Regions from separate parts of the Lysinibacillus sp. NPDC098008 genome, predicted to be linked through region 2. Evidence: riboswitches for the same ligand, from Rfam matches in the RefSeq annotation. Region 2 holds a riboswitch; each other region holds the start of a gene.

Region 1 (5,948 bases), on a different contig from region 2:
AATCTTGCGTAATTCTGAATCACTTAAATCTTGTTCATCAATCGTTGCAGCAGGATTGTTCTTTTTCGCAAAAATCTTTTTAATTTTTGCCATATTCATACCCTGCTCTAAATAATCTTTAATTTCAAGCAATGTGTCGACATCGTTTAATGAAAACATGCGACGGTTGCCCTCTGTTCGGTGCGGCTCAATTAAATGGTGTTCTTCATAATAACGAATTTGTCGTGCCGAAAGTTCTGTTAATTGCATCACAATACTCATCGATAATAACGGCATCGTTCGTCTAATTTCACGACTCATTTAAGTCCTCCTCCAATACCCGCTAATCATATAACGAAATTTTTGCACTGTCAACCAATCATGTAAGGTTACCTAACATGATTGGTTATATTTTTTAAAAACCGATGAAAAATTGTAAAAAACTATTCAATTTTATAGTTTATAACGTTTTATTTAGCTATTTTGAATCGCCTGCACCGCACTGCAAATGGCAAATTTTACATGCTCATACGTTAATCCTCCTTGGATAAACGCTGTAAATGGTGGGCGTATTGGGCCATCTGCTGTTAGCTCAATGCTGGAGCCTTGTATAAATGTGCCTGCTGCCATAATGACATCATCCTCATAGCCCGGCATATAGGCTGGTTCAGGTGCATAGTGGGCATTAATCGGTGAATTTGCTTGGATTTCACGACAAAAGGCAATCATTTGCTCAGCTGTTTGGAATGAGACCGATTGAATTAAATCTGTACGACTTGCATTGTAGCTTGGCGAGGTGCTCATTCCAATTTCCTCTAGCATCGCTGCGGTAAAAATAGCACCCTTTAATGATTGTGATACCACATGTGGCGCTAAGAAAAACCCTTGATAAAAATCAGCCAATGTATTTAAGGTAGCGCCCGCTTCTGCCCCAATCCCTGGAGATGTCATACGATAAGCACATTTTTCCACTAAATCTGCACGCCCTGCAATATAGCCACCGATTTTTGCTAAGCCACCACCTGGATTTTTAATAAGTGAGCCTGCCATTAAATCAGCCCCAACCTCTGTTGGCTCCTGTGCCTCTACAAACTCACCATAACAATTATCAACAAAAATAACAGCGTGTGGTGCTAATTTACGCACTGTCGCACACATATCCGCAATATCAGCAACTGTAAAAGATGGACGTGTCGCATAGCCCTTAGAGCGTTGAATAGCAATCATTTTCGTGCGCTCGGTAATGGCTGCTGCTACTCCGTCCCAATCAATGGCTTGATTATCCAATAAATCAACATGTCGATAGCCAATATTGTAATCCTTTAATGAGCCGGTATCTCGGTCACCACCATCGACAATGGCTTGCAATGTATCATATGGCTGACCTGAAATATACAGCAGTTCATCGCCAGGTCGTAGTACACCGAATAGACTAAGTGTAATCGCATGTGTTCCTGAAATAATTTGTGGTCGTACAATGGCTGCCTCTGCGCCAAATACCTCCGCATAAACACGCTCTAAATTATCGCGCCCCTCATCATCGTAGCCATAGCCATTTGATGGATGTAGATGATAGTCGCTCACCTGATGCTTACGAAAAGCCCCTAATACTTTTTGCTGATTATAAAATGCCATTTCCTCCACTTTTGCATGATAGGGTTGAACTTTTCCCTCTATTTTTGCCGCTAATGCTAGCGTTTGTGCTGATAAATTTGTCGTAAACGTCATTCTTTTCTTCTCCATTTCACAGTTGTCCCGTATATTTACGCTGACGGATGTTTTACTTTATTCCAATATTATCTTAACAATTTGTTTGTCTACCTGCAAAACTTGCCTATTGTTTCTTTGCGCAATTTACGCTAAGCTAATGTGCGGACTATTTAGCAGCTAAATTTTGCTAGAAAATTCATATATTTTGTTACTAAGAAGGGATGAAGGAGATGGCTTGGGAAGTTTTTAGTATTATTGGAACAATTGCCTTTGCTATTTCAGGAGCAATTATTGCAATGGAAGAGGAGTACGATTTATTCGGTGTTTATATATTGGGAATTGTGACAGCCTTTGGGGGCGGAGCTATCCGAAATTTATTGATTGGTCTGCCTGTTACAACATTATGGGGGCAAGATATGATGTTCCAAATTGCACTTGCAGCCATTACAATCTTTTTTATTTTTCCGCATCACCTTATCCAGCACTGGCATCGCTGGGGTAATTTCACAGATGCCATTGGTTTATCCGCATTTGCAATTCAGGGTGCGCTCTATGCGGTCAAACTCGATATGCCCATCAGTGCCGTTATTGTCGCTGCTGTTTTAACAGGCTCAGGTGGAGGCATTGTGCGCGATTTATTAGCACGACGAAAGCCTTTAGTGCTTCGTGATGAAGTCTATGGCGTATGGGCTGCACTTGCAGGTCTAATTATTGGGCTTGAAATGTTTGCAGGAGATATTTTTCTCTATATTTTATTTGCTATCATTACAGCATTACGTATTCTTTCTTATATGTTGAAATGGCGTTTACCCTTACGTAAATTAAACAGAGCATAATTTTCCTATTAGCTATCCGTCACTAATAAAAAACCAAACAATGCTATCACACATTGTTTGGTTTTTCTAATTTCATCGTTTCCTCTAATGTCGCCATATTTTTCATCATTGAGCAAGCCGCATCCAAAATCGGGAAGGCTAAGGCTGCGCCAGAGCCTTCTCCTAAGCGCATATTCATATGTAGCATCGGCTCAATGCCAAGCAATTCAGCAGCCATTTTAGCACCCGGCTCCTCTGAGGCATGAGAAGGAATCATATAATCCTTTACTTTCGGCTCAAGCTTATAGGCAATAAGTGCAGCAATAGTCGAAATAAAACCATCAATTACAACAGGCTTACGATGTGCAGCAGCAGCAAGTATAACACCAGCCATCGCTCCTATCTCTAGCCCTCCAACTTTAGCCAGTACATCAATTATATCTTTAGGATTTGGTTGATTAATCGCAATGGCTTTTTTAATAACAGCTACTTTATGTACAATGCCCCCTTGACCAACACCTGCACCAAACCCTGTAACATCAATAGGATCACAGCCCGTCAAAACAGCTAATATAGCAGCGCTTGGTGTTGTATTACCAATCCCCATTTCCCCTGTTCCAAGTACAGTAGCTCCCTGTGCTATTTCCTCCATTGCCACATGAATCCCGACTTCAATAGATTGAATCGCTTCCTCTCTGGACATAGCAGAACCTCTTGCCATATTAGCAGTGCCATATTTAATTTTCTGCATTATAACACCAGCATCAGGCGGAATATCCCCTTTAACACCAACATCTACTGTGACAACCTTTGTATTCGTTATACGGGCAATCGCACAAACACCTGTACCACCCTTCGGAAAATTTAATGTTTGAAGGAGCGTAACATCTTGTGGATTGGATGTAACACCCTCCTCACAAACACCATGATCTGCCGCACAAACAATCATGACCTTTTGTTCAAGGCTTGGCACTAACTGTTCTGTTATTCCAGCAAGCTGTACAGCAATGGACTCCAGTTTCCCTAAACTTCCCGGAGGCTTACATAGTGTATCGATTCGCATTTTTGCTTGCTCCATCATCTCCTTCTGAACACCCTGAATGTTATGAATTGTACTTTGTAATAATTGCATCATTATTTCTCCCTTCATTTAAACAAAAAAGTCTGTAGTTTATTGTCATGACAAATAAACTACAGACTTTTCCATCATCTATATCTTCCCAAAGCAAGCAGGCAGGTCTTCTGGCTCAAGTTCAACATTTCATAACACCTTCCCAGCTATTCACCAGTGGTATTCGCTATGAAACTCCCTTATACAGTGGCGGGTCCGCTAAAGCTTTTCACTTTATTCCCTATTCTCCCGTAATGGGCACCTAATGCTTTTATATAATTGAAACTTCTATTTCTACCTTCTATCCATCAGTTCGGTCACTCTATCCGTCACTTTTTGGATTCTATCCGCCATTTTGGCTGTTCTATCCGTTTTCTTTGAAAGAGGTTATTTAAACTCCAACTCACCATCATATGCAAGCATGCCGCCTTCAAGGTTTGTTACATCGAATCCATGTGCCTCTAAGTAAGCGCAGGCATTGGCAGAGCGTCCTCCTGCCTTACAAACAATAATATATGGCTTTGTGACATCTAATTCTTCTAGGCGCTCAGGGATTGTAGCAAGAGCAATATGCTGTGCGCCAGGGATCATGCCGTGTGCAACCTCATCGTCTTCACGTACATCAATAATATATAAATCTTCATTTGCATCCAATAGTTCTAATAATTGTGTTGTTTCCATTGATTTCATTATTATAGCCTCCAAAATAGCAATTTCCTCTATCATTATAGCTTGAAGTCTAAAAAACAGCTAGTGCGAAGAACGCATTAGCTGTTTTATAACCTTTATCATTCAGTTTCTAACAACTCTACGTGCTTGGCTGGAACGAATGTAGAAATAGCGTGCTTGTAGATAAGATGTTGCTTATGTTCAACATCCATTAATAAAACGGTAAAATTATCATAGGATTTCACTGTTCCCTTTAGCTGAAATCCATTTAACAAAAAGACAGTGACAAAAATACTGTTTTTACGTAATTGATTTAAAAACGCATCTTGCAAATTAATTGATTTCATCCAATAGCCTCCCTACCAACTTTCTACCTCTTCATTCCTATAGTAGCATGTTCTACCAATTTATCAATGAGTAATTTATCTATAATTGCTCATCGGCTGTTAAAAAATAAACGTCCATTTTATTACGAAAATAAGTTAGCTGCCTTTTCGCATAGCGGCGTGAATTTTGTTTTAAGCTATCAATCGCTTCCTCTAATGAGCATTTGCCATCTAAGTAATCATATAATTCCTTGTAGCCAATTGCTTGAATGGACTGCACACCTCGAATATTCTGCTGCCATAGACCTTTTACTTCGTCTAAAAGCCCTTGCTCCATCATGATATCGACACGACGGTTAATACGGTCATATAGCACTTCACGGGACATATTTTGCCCTAGCCCAATAATAACATGCTTATACAGCGGTACTTGTCCACGATTTTGGGCTTCAGCCGCTTTTGATACACCACTTAACTCCAGCATTTCCAATGCGCGAATCACACGGCGTGTATTATTAGGATGAATGGTTGCGGCTGTTTTAGGGTCTAGCTTTTGTAGCTTATGATGCATTGCCTCTGGGCCGAGTGCTGCTAGCTCATCATAGTAAGCTTTACGTGTCGCTTCATCTACTCGTTCTTCAGTAAATTGGAAATCATAAAGTACGGCTTGGATGTATAAGCCTGAGCCACCAACTATGATGGGAAGCTTCTGTCTGGCTTGAATTTCTGCAATTTTGTCCCGTACTAGCCTTTGGTAATCTGCCACAGAAAAAGCTTCCGTTGGCTCTAAAAAGCTAAGTAAATGATGGGGAATTCCCTCCATCTCCTGCTCTGTAATTTTAGCTGTACCAATATCTAGCCCCTTATAAATTTGCATGGAATCACCGTTAATAATTTCTCCATTATATTTTTTGGCTAATTCAATGCTTAACGCTGTTTTACCAGAGGCAGTGGGACCAACGATGGCTACCACTTCAGCCTGCTCTATACTACTTTGTATCATATTTTTCTAACCACCGTAATAAAACTTGAAAAACTGCTTGTTGATTATCTTCATTTAAAATTTCATGACGTTTATCCTCAAATAAATAAACCGTTACATCCTGTACACCTGCTGCTGCGAATTGCTCAGCAACTGTGTAAACACCTAAGCCCTGTTCACCAACAGGGTCCTTGCTGCCGCTTATCAAAAGAATCGGCAAATCCTTCCTCACTTTAGCGATTTCCTTTTTGCGATTCAATGTTGTAAAGCCTGTTGTTAAATCAACGAAAAATTGATTTGTTGGAATAAAGCCACAATACGGATCATCAATATATTTTTGAACCTCTTGCTGGACA
Region 2 (5,948 bases):
GGATGCAACGAAAAAAGATTTATTACAATACGATTTAAACCCAACAGAATTTTCTGTTCTTGAATTTTTGTATCATCATGGAGAACAACCTGTTCAAGTAATTGGTAAAAAAATATTAATTGCTAGTAGCAGTATTACCTATGTAATTGATAAGCTTGAGCACAAGGGTTATGTCTTGCGCAAAGCATGTCCAAAAGATCGACGTGTTACGTATATATTACTAACACCGGAGGGATACACTTTAATGGAAGAAACATTTCCTAAGCATGAACAAAAGATCAATGAGATTTTTAAAGTATTGGAACCTCAAGAACTGGACACGATGATTTTGTCGTTAAAAAAGGTTGGCAAAAATGCTATCAAACAATAAAATTTTTTATACAAATATCTCGAATTAAAGATAATTAGGAGGAACATACAATGAATCATTTAAAAGGTGTACACCATGTAACAGCTATTACAAGTAGTGCAGAAGAAAATTATAAATTTTTTACATATGTTTTAGGTATGCGTTTAGTGAAAAAAACGGTGAATCAGGATGATATTCAAACGTATCATCTATTCTTTGCAGACGATAAAGGTAGTGCAGGGACAGATATGACATTCTTCGATTTCCCCAATATTCCAAAGGGTGTACATGGTACAAATGAAATTTCGAAAACTTCCTTCCGTGTACCAACAGATGCAGCACTCGACTACTGGGTAAAACGTTTTGACCGTTTAGATGTTAAACATACTGGTATTAAAGAGCAGTTTGGTAAGAAAACATTATCCTTTGTGGATTTTGACGATCAGCACTATCAGCTTATTTCAGACGAGCATAATACAGGCGTTGCATCAGGCACACCGTGGCAAGATGGACCAATTCCATTGGAGTATGCGATTACTGGATTAGGCCCTATATTTGTTCGTGTAGCTAATTTTCAATATTTTAAAGAAATGCTAGAGAGGGTAATGCTCTTTACAGAAATTGCTGAAGAAGGCGACTTCCATCTATTTGAAGTAGGTGAAGGGGGCAATGGCGCACAAATTATTGTAGAGTATAACACAGTTTTACCAGCAGCTCGTCAAGGCTTCGGCACAGTTCACCATGCTGCCTTTCGTGTAGAGGATCGTGCTGTATTAGATGAATGGACAACTCGATTTGAAAGCTTTGGCTTCCATACATCAGGCTATGTGAATCGCCATTTCTTTGAATCTTTATATACACGAGTAGCACCACAAATTTTATTTGAGCTTGCAACAGACGGCCCTGGATTTATGGGGGATGAGCCATATGAAACATTAGGCGAGAAGCTATCATTACCACCATTTTTAGAGCCCAAGCGTGAGCAGATTGAAAAGCTTGTTCGTCCGATTGATACGGTTCGAAGCTCTGAAACATTTGAGAAAGAATATGAGTAATGGAATTTGATTTTTTAGTAATTAACGCCTTAATTATTGTTAATAAAGCTAAAGATAATAGAAGTAGTGAGGGATTCATAAATGGAATTTTCAAAGCTATTAGATAAGCGCCGTTCTGCGAATAATTTTGTAGAGGGTGTGAAGATGACTGAGGCAGATATACGTCCTATTCTAGAGGATGTCAAATTAGCACCATCAGCCTTTAACTTACAGCATGCCAATTATATTGTCGTATTAGATGAGGAAATGAAAGAAAAGGTACGAGAGGCGGCATATGGGCAATACAAGGTACATTCAGCTTCAGGTGTAGTCCTTGTATTAGGCGATAAAGAGGCATATAAACATACTGCTGAATTAAGTCAAGGTATGGTAGATTTAGGCATTATTACAGCCTGTGAACTAGATGAGCTTGTAGCTGAAAATGCAAAATTTTATGAGGATCGTGGCAAGGCATTTATGAAGGAAGAGGCAATTCGCAATGCCTCTCTATCTGCAATGCTATTTATGCTTACAGCGAAAAATCGTGGCTGGGATACTTGCCCAATGATTGGCTTTGATCAGCAACAAATGCGTGCATTATTTAATGTGCCAGAAACGCATGAGATTGTCCTGATGATTACGATTGGCAAAGAAAAGGAAAGCAGCCGTCGTTTACGTGGCTATCGAAAGCCTGTCGAAGAATTTGTCACGTATTATTAATGTGGTATAAAATAGAATAGCTATACAAATACTATGACTAATATTCATTTAGGAGGAAACATCGTGAAAGTAGTAGCCATCGTAGGTAGTATCCGTAAAGAATCTTATAATATGCAGTTAGCTCAATTTATTCAAAAACGTTATGCAGAAAAATTCGATCTTGAAGTTTTAAGTTTAAAAGATTTACCAATGTATAATCAAGATAACGAAAATGATCCACCACAAACAGTGCTTGATTTTAAAGCAAAAGTAAAAGCGGCAGATGCTGTGTTATGGGTAACACCAGAATATAATGGAACAGTTCCAGGTGTCATGGTCAATGCTATTGACTGGTTATCTCGTGTGGATAAAGTAATGATCGGTAAACCATCTATTATAATGGGTGCTTCTATGGGGAACTTAGGTACAGTTAAAGCTCAATTACATTTACGTGATATTTTATTCTCTCCTGGTGTCAATTCACCATTACTAAGTGGTAACGATGTTTATATTGGTGCTGTGCATACGAAATTTGATGCAGAAGGAAATTTAACGGATGAAGGAACTGTAAAATTCCTTGATGTTGTGATGGATAACTTTATTGACTGGGCAAAAAAATATATTTAATGTATAGAAGGGCTGTTGAGAAAGCTGACGTTTTATTGGCTTTCTCACAGCTCTTTTGCTTATTTGATTGGAATAATTTTTAATGTTTTTTGTAATCGGTAAGCAAAGATACCTGCAAAGACAGATAAGATAACATCCTTTGGTAGTGGTGGAACCATCCAAAGCCACGCTAATTTATATGTAAAGCCTTCTGGTGCGCTTGCCCAAAGCTTATACGCAAAATACATCCAATTTGTGCCGAATACATAATTAAAGATAAAGGCGATTAACGCAGCCACTATATAGCTCATTTTTGTGCCACTGCGTTCGACAATAAGACCAGCAATAAATGCCAATAAAATATATGACACAATAAAACCAAAAGTAGGGCTTAAAATTTGCCCAAAGCCTCCACCAAAGCGAGAAAAGACAGGCGCTCCTGCTAATCCGATACACATATAGACAGTACAAGCGAGCGCGCCTTTTCGACTACCAAGAATAAGACCTGATAAAATGGCAAAGAAAGTTTGCAGTGTGATTGGGACACCACCCACTACTAAAAATGGTATAAAGGAAGTAATATTAGCACCTACCATCATTAGTGTAGAGAATAAGCCAATATAAGCGATATCTACGGTTCTTAATTTATGATGACGGTGTTCTGTAACTGTTGCCATGCTCTCACCTCTAATTTTTATAGTTATTAATGCTAGTGTAAAGAATGGATATATTTGTGTCAACATAAAAATTTCATTTAGTTAACTAAAATATAGAGCTGTTAAATAATAGTTCCATATGGACGAACAACCTATAAAACTGTATGATAGAGTCGTTATCATTTAATATTATTTGCTACTATTGGTGTGACATCTTTTTATGTCACTTAAAAGGGAAGTCGGTGAAAGTCCGACGCTGTCCCGCAACTGTAACGACGAGTTCTATGATTTTTATGCCACTGTTGAAAAATGGGAAGGCTATCAGAGGACGCAGAATCGAAGCCAGGAGACCTGCCAATTAGTAATACCTGTAATGCCCACGAGGATGCAAGCAATTACGGACAATAGCTGGTTATTTTCTGACTTTGTTTAATCGAGGGTATTTCTATGCATATTTTTGTATAGAATGCCTTTTTTTATTTTGCTTCAACTTTATTGTTGTTGAGATAAATAATCATAGGCTCTGAAAGGCATTAGCTAATTGCTTTATCCATCAAATTTGTAGGAGTTTACTGAATGAATAAAAAGTTTATATTATTTTCTGTACTACTTGTTTTCATATTAATCGTTTCTATGACCTTTGCTGTAATGGTTGGGTCTGTATCTGTAACGCCATTATATGTTTGGAAGGTGATTCTTTCGAAGCTACCTTTTATACATAACTTTATAGAGTCTGATTGGAGCCGCTCACAGGAAATTATTATTTGGCAAATACGAGTGCCACGTGTCATACTGGCGGCTATTGTTGGAGCAGGCTTAGCAATTGCAGGTGCTGCTATTCAGGCGCTTGTGCGAAATTCTATTGCTGATCCTTATATTTTAGGTATTTCTTCAGGCGCAGCGGTGGGAGCAACCTCTGTTATTATTTTAGGTGCTTTTTCGTTTTTAGGTATGTATGCTCTTTCCGTATCCGCCTTTTTAGGGTCATTATTTGCTATTGTGCTTGTATTTTTTTTATCGCGTGTTGGAGGGCGTGTTTCTATCTTTCGTCTACTATTAGCAGGCATGGCGGTGTCCTTTATTTTAACAGCCGTTTCGAATTTTATTTTAATGATGGCAAAGCAAGAGGGTGCATTAAAGGCAGTGATGTTTTGGATGCTTGGTAGTTTAGCTGGTGCCAAATGGACAAATATTATCATTCCAGCTATCGTCCTTTTAGTAGTATTTGCTTTACTTTGGCTCCATTATCGAAACTTAAATTTACTATTATTGGGCGAAGAGGCTGCTGTCACATTAGGTGTCAACCTTCAGCAATTTCGTATACAGCTTGTCTTACTTGTTTCGTTATTAACAGGGGTACTTGTTGCTGTAAGCGGTGCTATTGGCTTTGTAGGATTAATCATTCCACATATTGTCCGATTAATTGTCGGGTCTAATTATAAATATGTTATACCCATTAGTGCCTTATTGGGCGGGATTTTCTTAGTTTGGGCAGATGCAGTGGCTCGAATTATTATTGCTCCTCAGGAAATGCCAATTGGTATTATTACTGCCTTTTGTGGCGGACCATTCTTTATTTGGCTACTCCGTCGTAACAATTATTCTTTTGGTGAAGGAGATTAAAAAGATGACATTAGAAGCAAAGCAAGTATCATTCTCCATTAACGATCAGCGCATATTACATGAAGTGAGTATTCACATAAAGGAAAAGCAATTTGTTGGGCTAATTGGTCCTAATGGTAGCGGTAAATCAACGTTGTTAAAAAATATGTATCGTTTATTAAAGCCTGAAAATGGTACAATTTTATTAAACGAGCACGATATTTTAAAGCAATCGAGTAAAGCTATTGCCAAAAATTTAGCTGTTGTTAGTCAAGAAACACCTGTATTATTTGATTTTACTGTACATGATTTAGTTAGTATGGGTAGAACACCACATAAAAAGTTATTAGAGCTAGACAAAGAGCAGGATTTTCGAATTGTGAAAGATGCGCTGAAGCAAACAGGTATTGAGCATCTAGCAAAACGCAGCTTTAGCTCCCTTTCAGGAGGCGAGAAAAAGCGTGTTATGGTTGCGCGGGCACTTGCACAACAAGCACAGGTGCTTATTCTAGATGAGCCAACAAATCATTTAGATATTCAACATCAGCTTCAGGTGATGGATTTAATTCAAACCTTACATTTAACAGTAGTCGCAGCTTTGCATGACTTAAATATTGCGGCTATGTACTGTGATCAAATATATGTGCTACAGCATGGACGGATTGTATGCTATGGTACACCAGAGGAAGTGCTAACGCCTGCATTATTGCAAAAGGTATTTGGTGTCTACGCGGATATTCAGACACATGCATTGACAGGCAAGCCATATCTAACCTATATTCCTGAACAATTTACAAGCAATAAAATAAAGGCAGTAGCAGCAACATAATTGAGCATACTATATCAATGGGCTATTAAGAAAATTTCCACTTTCTTGATAGCCTATTTCCTTGTATAGATAGCTTAATTTTAGGGAACTTTATGGTTGAAAGGAATGATAAACAATGGAAGAAATAAAATTAGCCAACCTCAATCAACAGCAACTTGATAAAATTAATAAGC
Region 3 (5,948 bases), on a different contig from region 2:
GCCATCACATAGCCATTGCGCATTCCTTCTTTCGCCACTGCCTTGCGTAAAGCATTCCATTTGTCGCTATTATAGTCACGCTTGTCAAAGTAGGCTCCTGTTTGCCAATCAGAGCCCTCGAATAATGGATACGCTCCTTTTTCACTTGCTAACGCATTGGAGGCACGAATTGTTAAATAGGCAATGTCCTCATACAGCTTATCCGCGTATTCGACTGCTTCCTCGGACTCCCATTGAATTTCCTTCAGCGCTAATAAATGATGCCAGCCAAATGTGCCAAGTCCAATGCCGCGGTAGCGTAAATTGGTGCGCTCTGCCTGCTTTACAGGAATCGTATTTAACGCAATAACATTATCAAGCATACGTACCTGAATCGGAATTAAACGCTCTAAGACGTTAGCAGGTACAGCTCTTCCTAGATTAATAGAAGACAAGTTACAAACAACAAAATCGCCAGGCTTACGACGCGTGACAATCACATCGTCCTCAAGTGTAATCGATTCAAATTCAGTTGGTGACATATTTTGAAAAATTTCAGTCCTTTTCTTCAATTAGGTTCGCTAAGCCTAATCCGTTCTTTTATGAACTGCTGCATATCACTATGCAGAGGAGACTATATCATCATCCTCAGCTCTACCTGTAGGATGCTCCGCTTTTCCCTTTATGAATTATCCCTTAATAGGGCCTCGCTTGAGGGGTACTCTACTCGCTTCTTCACCCATGTTTTTCAATGAGCTATACTTTCGATAGTCGTTAGGCATTTACTTTTGATTAAGTAAAATATGGTCAGGGAAATTTTGAGAATTCATTCTATATCTCATGGCATGTGTTGAAATACCATAAAACTTAGCTGCTTCTGTTATTGAATCAAATACCTGATTACCAACTTTACACGGATAGCCATTAATTTTAACTTCCCTTTTTGGCATTACTCGTGTATATGATGGAAAATTATCCGAATTTAATCTGTAATTAATTGTACTAATACCTATTCCTAATTGGTGTGAAGCCAGTGTGACTGATTCATATTCAACACTATCAATTATGACACACTTTGAGTTGGCCTTTTTCACTGATTCAATCATTTTTTTTGTTTTAGGCTTGCCAAATTGATGATTGCCTTTGCCAGTCATTTGCTCAGTTCTTTGCTTTCTTATAGCTTCCTTATTTGGGTTAAAAGTAAAGATATCTCCACCAATTGAAGTAAGTTTAATATTATAATATTCAGTAGAATTAACAACATCAAAGTAATTCAAGTAAAACTCTTCTAATTGATTTAATTCTTCTTCAGAATAAGCATTACAAATAATTTCTCTCTCAAAATTTTCTTTACCGTATTTTTTTATGGCTCTTTTCAAATATACTCCTGATCCTAAGTAATTTTCCCAGTTATTTACTCGATCATAAATACATTTCCCAATATATTTTTTACCATTTAATTTATTTGTTGTTACATATATGAACCCATATTCTTTAGAAATATCAATCACTCCTAAAACAGAATATTTGTTCTATTATATAAAACTCCAAATATTTAATCAAAAGATTTAGCACGGTGGGTTATCACTGAGTGACTTTCCCCGTTTAACGGAGTTTTCGACAACCATTTCTGATTGAAGGTGCTACAATTAACACAAATTCGAACTGTAAATCATGCCTTCATGCTGATTCGGATTCATGCGGTTCACTTCATCACGGTAGAACATAAACGGCACACCTGTTTCGAGCTGTGAGCGCATAATTCGCTTCATAATATCAATGGCTGGTACGACTTCACGGCTTAATAATGGATTTGCCACACATGCAGCATAGTTCGTGCGGAAGGAGCCATTTCCCTTTGCTTCATCGTAGGAATCCTCTAAGGAGAAGCCCATCACCTCACGTACTTCATGCGGGTCAAATAAATGCCAATCCTCACGTGCCTCCACTGCTTCCATAAAAATATCTGGTATGCATAGCCCTGTAAAAATATCATGGGCACGTAAACGCTCATCCCCATTGTTTAGGCGTAAATCTAAAAATGTAAAAACATCCTTATGCCAAACATCTAAATAAACAGCGATAGCTCCTTGGCGTTGTCCAAGCTGGTCAACTGAAACGGCTGTATTATTGAGCTGCTTAATCCACGGTAGCACACCACTGGATGCGCCCTTAAAGCCTTTAATGGCTGAGCCACGGCTACGAATTTTTCCCATATAAACACCGATACCACCGCCATATTTTGATAATGTCGCCACATCGGTATTAGTATCATAAATGCTTTGCAGGCTATCATCGACTGTGTCAATAAAGCAGCTAGAAAGCTGACCATGTGTTTTCCCAGCATTCGATAATGTTGGTGTTGCGACTGTCATATATAAATTACTCATCGCCCAATAAGCCTCTTGCACCTTTGTTAAACGGTCCTCTGTTTCATCCTGCATTAATGTCATGGCAATGACCATCCAGCGCTCCTGAGGAAGCTCCACAGGCGTTTTCGTATAATCACGCACAACATAGCGATCCATTAATGTTTTTAAGCCGATATATGTAAATAGCTCGTCACGACTAGCGTCTAAATAGCTTGTTAATTGCTGTAGCTCCTGTGCACTATATTTAGCTGTTAAGCTGTTATGATACAAGCCAGCCTCTGTATATCGTGCAAGCTGTGCTGGGAATGCTTGATACACATCCGTTGGTGCAACACCACGCTGTGCTGCAAATTGATTGTATAATTTTTCTAAGTAAAGATGTGCAGCCACAAATGTCCAGTAGGGCTCCTCCTCATCTATCAAGCTAAGCGCCTGTAAAATCATTGCATCCGCCCATGCGTCAAATGTAGCATTATCATTTTTGCGTAGCCAGCGATCCGATAATCTCACAAAGCTTTCCAGTTCATCCTCCGTGTAACGTTGTTGTAGCTTAGCTATTTGCTGTTCAATTTGCGTTGTCATCTATTCTCTCCCTTTCCTCCAGCAACATAAAAAAGCGATTACGCAACATTAATCGGCTGCATAATCGCTGTACAATCGGAAATGGAAATGAAGGACAAGCACACAAAAGCCGTGTGCAAATCTCTCGCCTCCACTTCTCAATCCCCGAAGAATGTGTTGCTGTCTTGAACAATGCGGCAGGTCTCCTGGCTTATGCTTCCTCCAAATAATCGCCTTCCCATTAAAAAAACAGTGGCTCCTTGATTATTTGTCAGCACGTACAGTTGCGGGGACAGCTTCGGCTTACAAGCATACTTGCTCCGAATTCCCTTTTAAACCATCTTGGTACCGTTTGTCCAACATACTATATATAGTGTTTTGATTCCTAAACAAATCTAACATATTGTGTTTAGGGTTGCAATAGGTGTTTTGCCCCTTGTTATGCTTTGGCTCAACTCAAGCCCGATGGCAATGCAGTTTTGCAAAATTTCTAGGGAAAAATTTTTGTGCCTGCTGCTCTTTTGCTGGGTCTATACCAAGTAAAAGAACGGTGCATGGGCCTGCTGATTTAGTTGCATCCAACGGACTGTCCACAACCATCTGTCCAAAAAGACGGCTATATTCCCCCTGTAGCCCCTTTGACCCAACAGGCCATACTTGCTGCACAATTTCTGACTGCCATGCTTGAAAAATCGGCTGAAGCTGTGCAACATCCTCAGGCTGTGCTAGTACCTCTGCCCCCACAAGCGGTAAGCCATATGTATACCAGCTCAGCCGTTCACGCTGAAAGGCTGCACGCTGCTGTGGCTCCCCAAGCATTGTAATAGCTAAGCCTGATTGACTAGTTGGCATATTGGATTCTGTGCTCCCAGCAATGGTAGGGCAGGCAAGCCCTGCTTCCTCAAAAACTTGCTGTATCCCTGCTAGATAACGTGACCATGCGGCATCTCCCGAAAAATTCGCCAGCAAAATATGCGTAGGCAAAGCCTGTGCGGCAAGCTGCTCTAAAAAGGTAACACGCGCTGTCATATAGGCTGTCAATGTATCTGATGCTGCTACAATATCCTGTGGCTTTTGCCCGATGGCTGCCGCATTATCCATTGTCGCAATAAGGCTTCCTACCTGTATGGCATTTCTCATAATAGGCTACCTTCCTTGCGCACTAAAACCTTTGTTAATACAGGCATAACGATAGCAGCTATCACTAAATTAATCGCTGTTGCCGCACAAATGCTGGCAAGCGCTCCCCAGAAAAATGCTGGGCTAATGATAAAGTAAAACGGCAATGGTGCAGCTACACCGTTTAGCAGAAAGGCAACAGGCCATTTCCAAACATGCATCCCCCTTCTATGCATCACCCCAAAAAGCCACACAACACCAAACATTTCAGCAGCAATAATAAGATGCAACGGACCTAGTGGAAAGCCTGCTGTTAATGCTGTTATAAAATGCCCAATTAGTCCTGCCGCTCCCGCTAGCACAGGCGATAAAAAAACAACACTTAAAAAGGCAGGCGCTGAGTCAAGCGCAACCGTTGGCATGATAAATAATGGAATTTTAATCATTGCCCCCACCGCACAAATTGCTGCAACCATTGCTGCCAGTACCCATTTCACCAGCTTTTGTCGCTCCATGTCATTCCCTCTTTTCCTTAATAGACTCACCAATGCCATACCAAATGCGAACAACCTGCTCCGCTTCCGCAAATAAAGCCTGATAGAAGCGACCACAGGTATCCCGTAATAGCCGTGCCTGCTTGTCCATTGGCACAACGCCACGCCCCATATCTGTCACAATCACTGCCAATGTACATTGCTGCGCTAGCTGCCGTAGCTCTGTCAGCATCGTTTGAATAAGTGGCGCATCATCCTCTAACGACTGTGTTACCAGCCATTTTTCTAAATTTTTCAGCACCAGCACGTCACACGCTGGCGCTTCCTTTGGTATTGCACCATCCACCAGTACAACGTGCTGCTGTTGATAGTAACGCATTACATAGTCGGTTTTGCCATTATAGGCTCCACCAATAAAGATATGCATCTTGCTCCCTCCTCCCAAGCCTTACGCGTAAATGTTAAAATAAATTGCTGGTCATGCGACACCTGATACGACCAAAAGGGCTGTTCCGTTGGAGCAAATGCTACAAGCAAGGCACGAATCACTCCACCATGAACGACAAGATAATAGTGATCCTCATCCTTTGGCAAAGCATAAAAGCCATCTAGTACACGCGCGGTAAATGCCTTAAAGCGCTCGCCCTGCGGCGGTGGCGTCTGGTCAGGGTCATCGAGCCATGCACGATACTGGGGCTGTGCCTGTAAATCCGTATAGGTCTTGCCTTCAAATGCCCCAAAATGCATTTCTCGCAATCTTGCATCTGCACAATAGCTGGCATTTGGAAAATAATACGACGCTGTTGTTTGACAGCGCTGTAAATCACTGCCATACACTTGTTGAACGGTATCATCAATTACAGTGAGTGCCATTGGATTAGCCAATGGTGCATCCGTCCAGCCAAGATAGCGTTTTTCTATATTGGCAGTTGTTGGTGCATGCCGAATTAAGCGCACAGTAACAATGTCACCCATAGCACAACCTCCATTCCTTCAATTGAAGCGCCCAGTAAATCACCTGATACACCGCCAAAATTACGCACAGTAAACTGGCGAAATAGCAGCAAGGCCAGCGCTAGCACCACTACAAGTATAACAGGCACGATTGACAGCTTTGTGATCACGAGTACAAGCGCTAGCCCCAGTATAAGAGATACTAGCATCCAGCCTGTTAATGCCTTTGCATGAATATGTGATTGAAAATAATAGGCAAGCCCTTTATCCTTCGCACATTTCAGCGATAAAAAATAAAGGCTCATCCCAATCCTTGTTAAAAAAGGTACGAATACAGCCATCCATAGAGCAAATTGCTGTTGGACAAAAAGCTCATGCAAAATAACAAACTTCCCTAATAATAAAAATAGCACAGCTAATACACCAAATGCCCCCACCCGTGGGTCATCTAAAATTTCCAGCCGCTTCT

The links. Region 2 has a riboswitch for cobalamin ahead of ACIQVU_RS14255 (FecCD family ABC transporter permease). Riboswitches for the same ligand answer to the same signal wherever they lie in the genome.
Region 1: linked by a shared signal. The riboswitch ahead of cobT (nicotinate-nucleotide--dimethylbenzimidazole phosphoribosyltransferase) and the one ahead of ACIQVU_RS14255 (FecCD family ABC transporter permease) in region 2 are both predicted to bind cobalamin.
Region 3: linked by a shared signal. The riboswitch ahead of ACIQVU_RS08910 (ribonucleotide reductase N-terminal alpha domain-containing protein) and the one ahead of ACIQVU_RS14255 (FecCD family ABC transporter permease) in region 2 are both predicted to bind cobalamin.

Annotation. Positions count from the first base shown of each region.
Region 1 covers NZ_JBIWBA010000002.1:23,649-29,596, forward strand. The annotation lists gene ACIQVU_RS02530 (MerR family transcriptional regulator) at 1-300, opposite strand, end outside; gene ACIQVU_RS02535 (methionine gamma-lyase family protein) at 454-1,707, opposite strand; gene ACIQVU_RS02540 (trimeric intracellular cation channel family protein) at 1,920-2,525, shown strand; gene cobT (nicotinate-nucleotide--dimethylbenzimidazole phosphoribosyltransferase) at 2,572-3,636, opposite strand; cobalamin riboswitch at 3,720-3,896, opposite strand; gene ACIQVU_RS02550 (rhodanese-like domain-containing protein) at 4,003-4,305, opposite strand; gene hfq (RNA chaperone Hfq) at 4,404-4,631, opposite strand; gene miaA (tRNA (adenosine(37)-N6)-dimethylallyltransferase MiaA) at 4,711-5,613, opposite strand; gene ACIQVU_RS02565 (alpha/beta fold hydrolase) at 5,600-5,948, opposite strand, start outside.
Region 2 covers NZ_JBIWBA010000017.1:41,430-47,377, forward strand. The annotation lists gene ACIQVU_RS14230 (MarR family winged helix-turn-helix transcriptional regulator) at 1-370, shown strand, start outside; gene ACIQVU_RS14235 (ring-cleaving dioxygenase) at 421-1,404, shown strand; gene ACIQVU_RS14240 (nitroreductase family protein) at 1,486-2,103, shown strand; gene ACIQVU_RS14245 (NADPH-dependent FMN reductase) at 2,167-2,709, shown strand; gene ACIQVU_RS14250 (biotin transporter BioY) at 2,769-3,365, opposite strand; cobalamin riboswitch at 3,531-3,718, shown strand; gene ACIQVU_RS14255 (FecCD family ABC transporter permease) at 3,921-4,967, shown strand; gene ACIQVU_RS14260 (heme ABC transporter ATP-binding protein) at 4,972-5,775, shown strand; gene ACIQVU_RS14265 (hypothetical protein) at 5,891-5,948, shown strand, end outside.
Region 3 covers NZ_JBIWBA010000007.1:31,143-37,090, forward strand. The annotation lists partial or broken gene ACIQVU_RS08900 (ribonucleoside-diphosphate reductase subunit alpha) at 1-539, opposite strand, end outside; gene ACIQVU_RS08905 (hypothetical protein) at 762-1,490, opposite strand; partial or broken gene ACIQVU_RS08910 (ribonucleotide reductase N-terminal alpha domain-containing protein) at 1,632-2,933, opposite strand; cobalamin riboswitch at 3,091-3,280, opposite strand; gene ACIQVU_RS08915 (hypothetical protein) at 3,369-4,052, opposite strand; gene ACIQVU_RS08920 (ECF transporter S component) at 4,049-4,546, opposite strand; gene ACIQVU_RS08925 (bifunctional adenosylcobinamide kinase/adenosylcobinamide-phosphate guanylyltransferase) at 4,548-4,952, opposite strand; gene ACIQVU_RS08930 (histidine phosphatase family protein) at 4,904-5,500, opposite strand; gene cobS (adenosylcobinamide-GDP ribazoletransferase) at 5,473-5,948, opposite strand, start outside.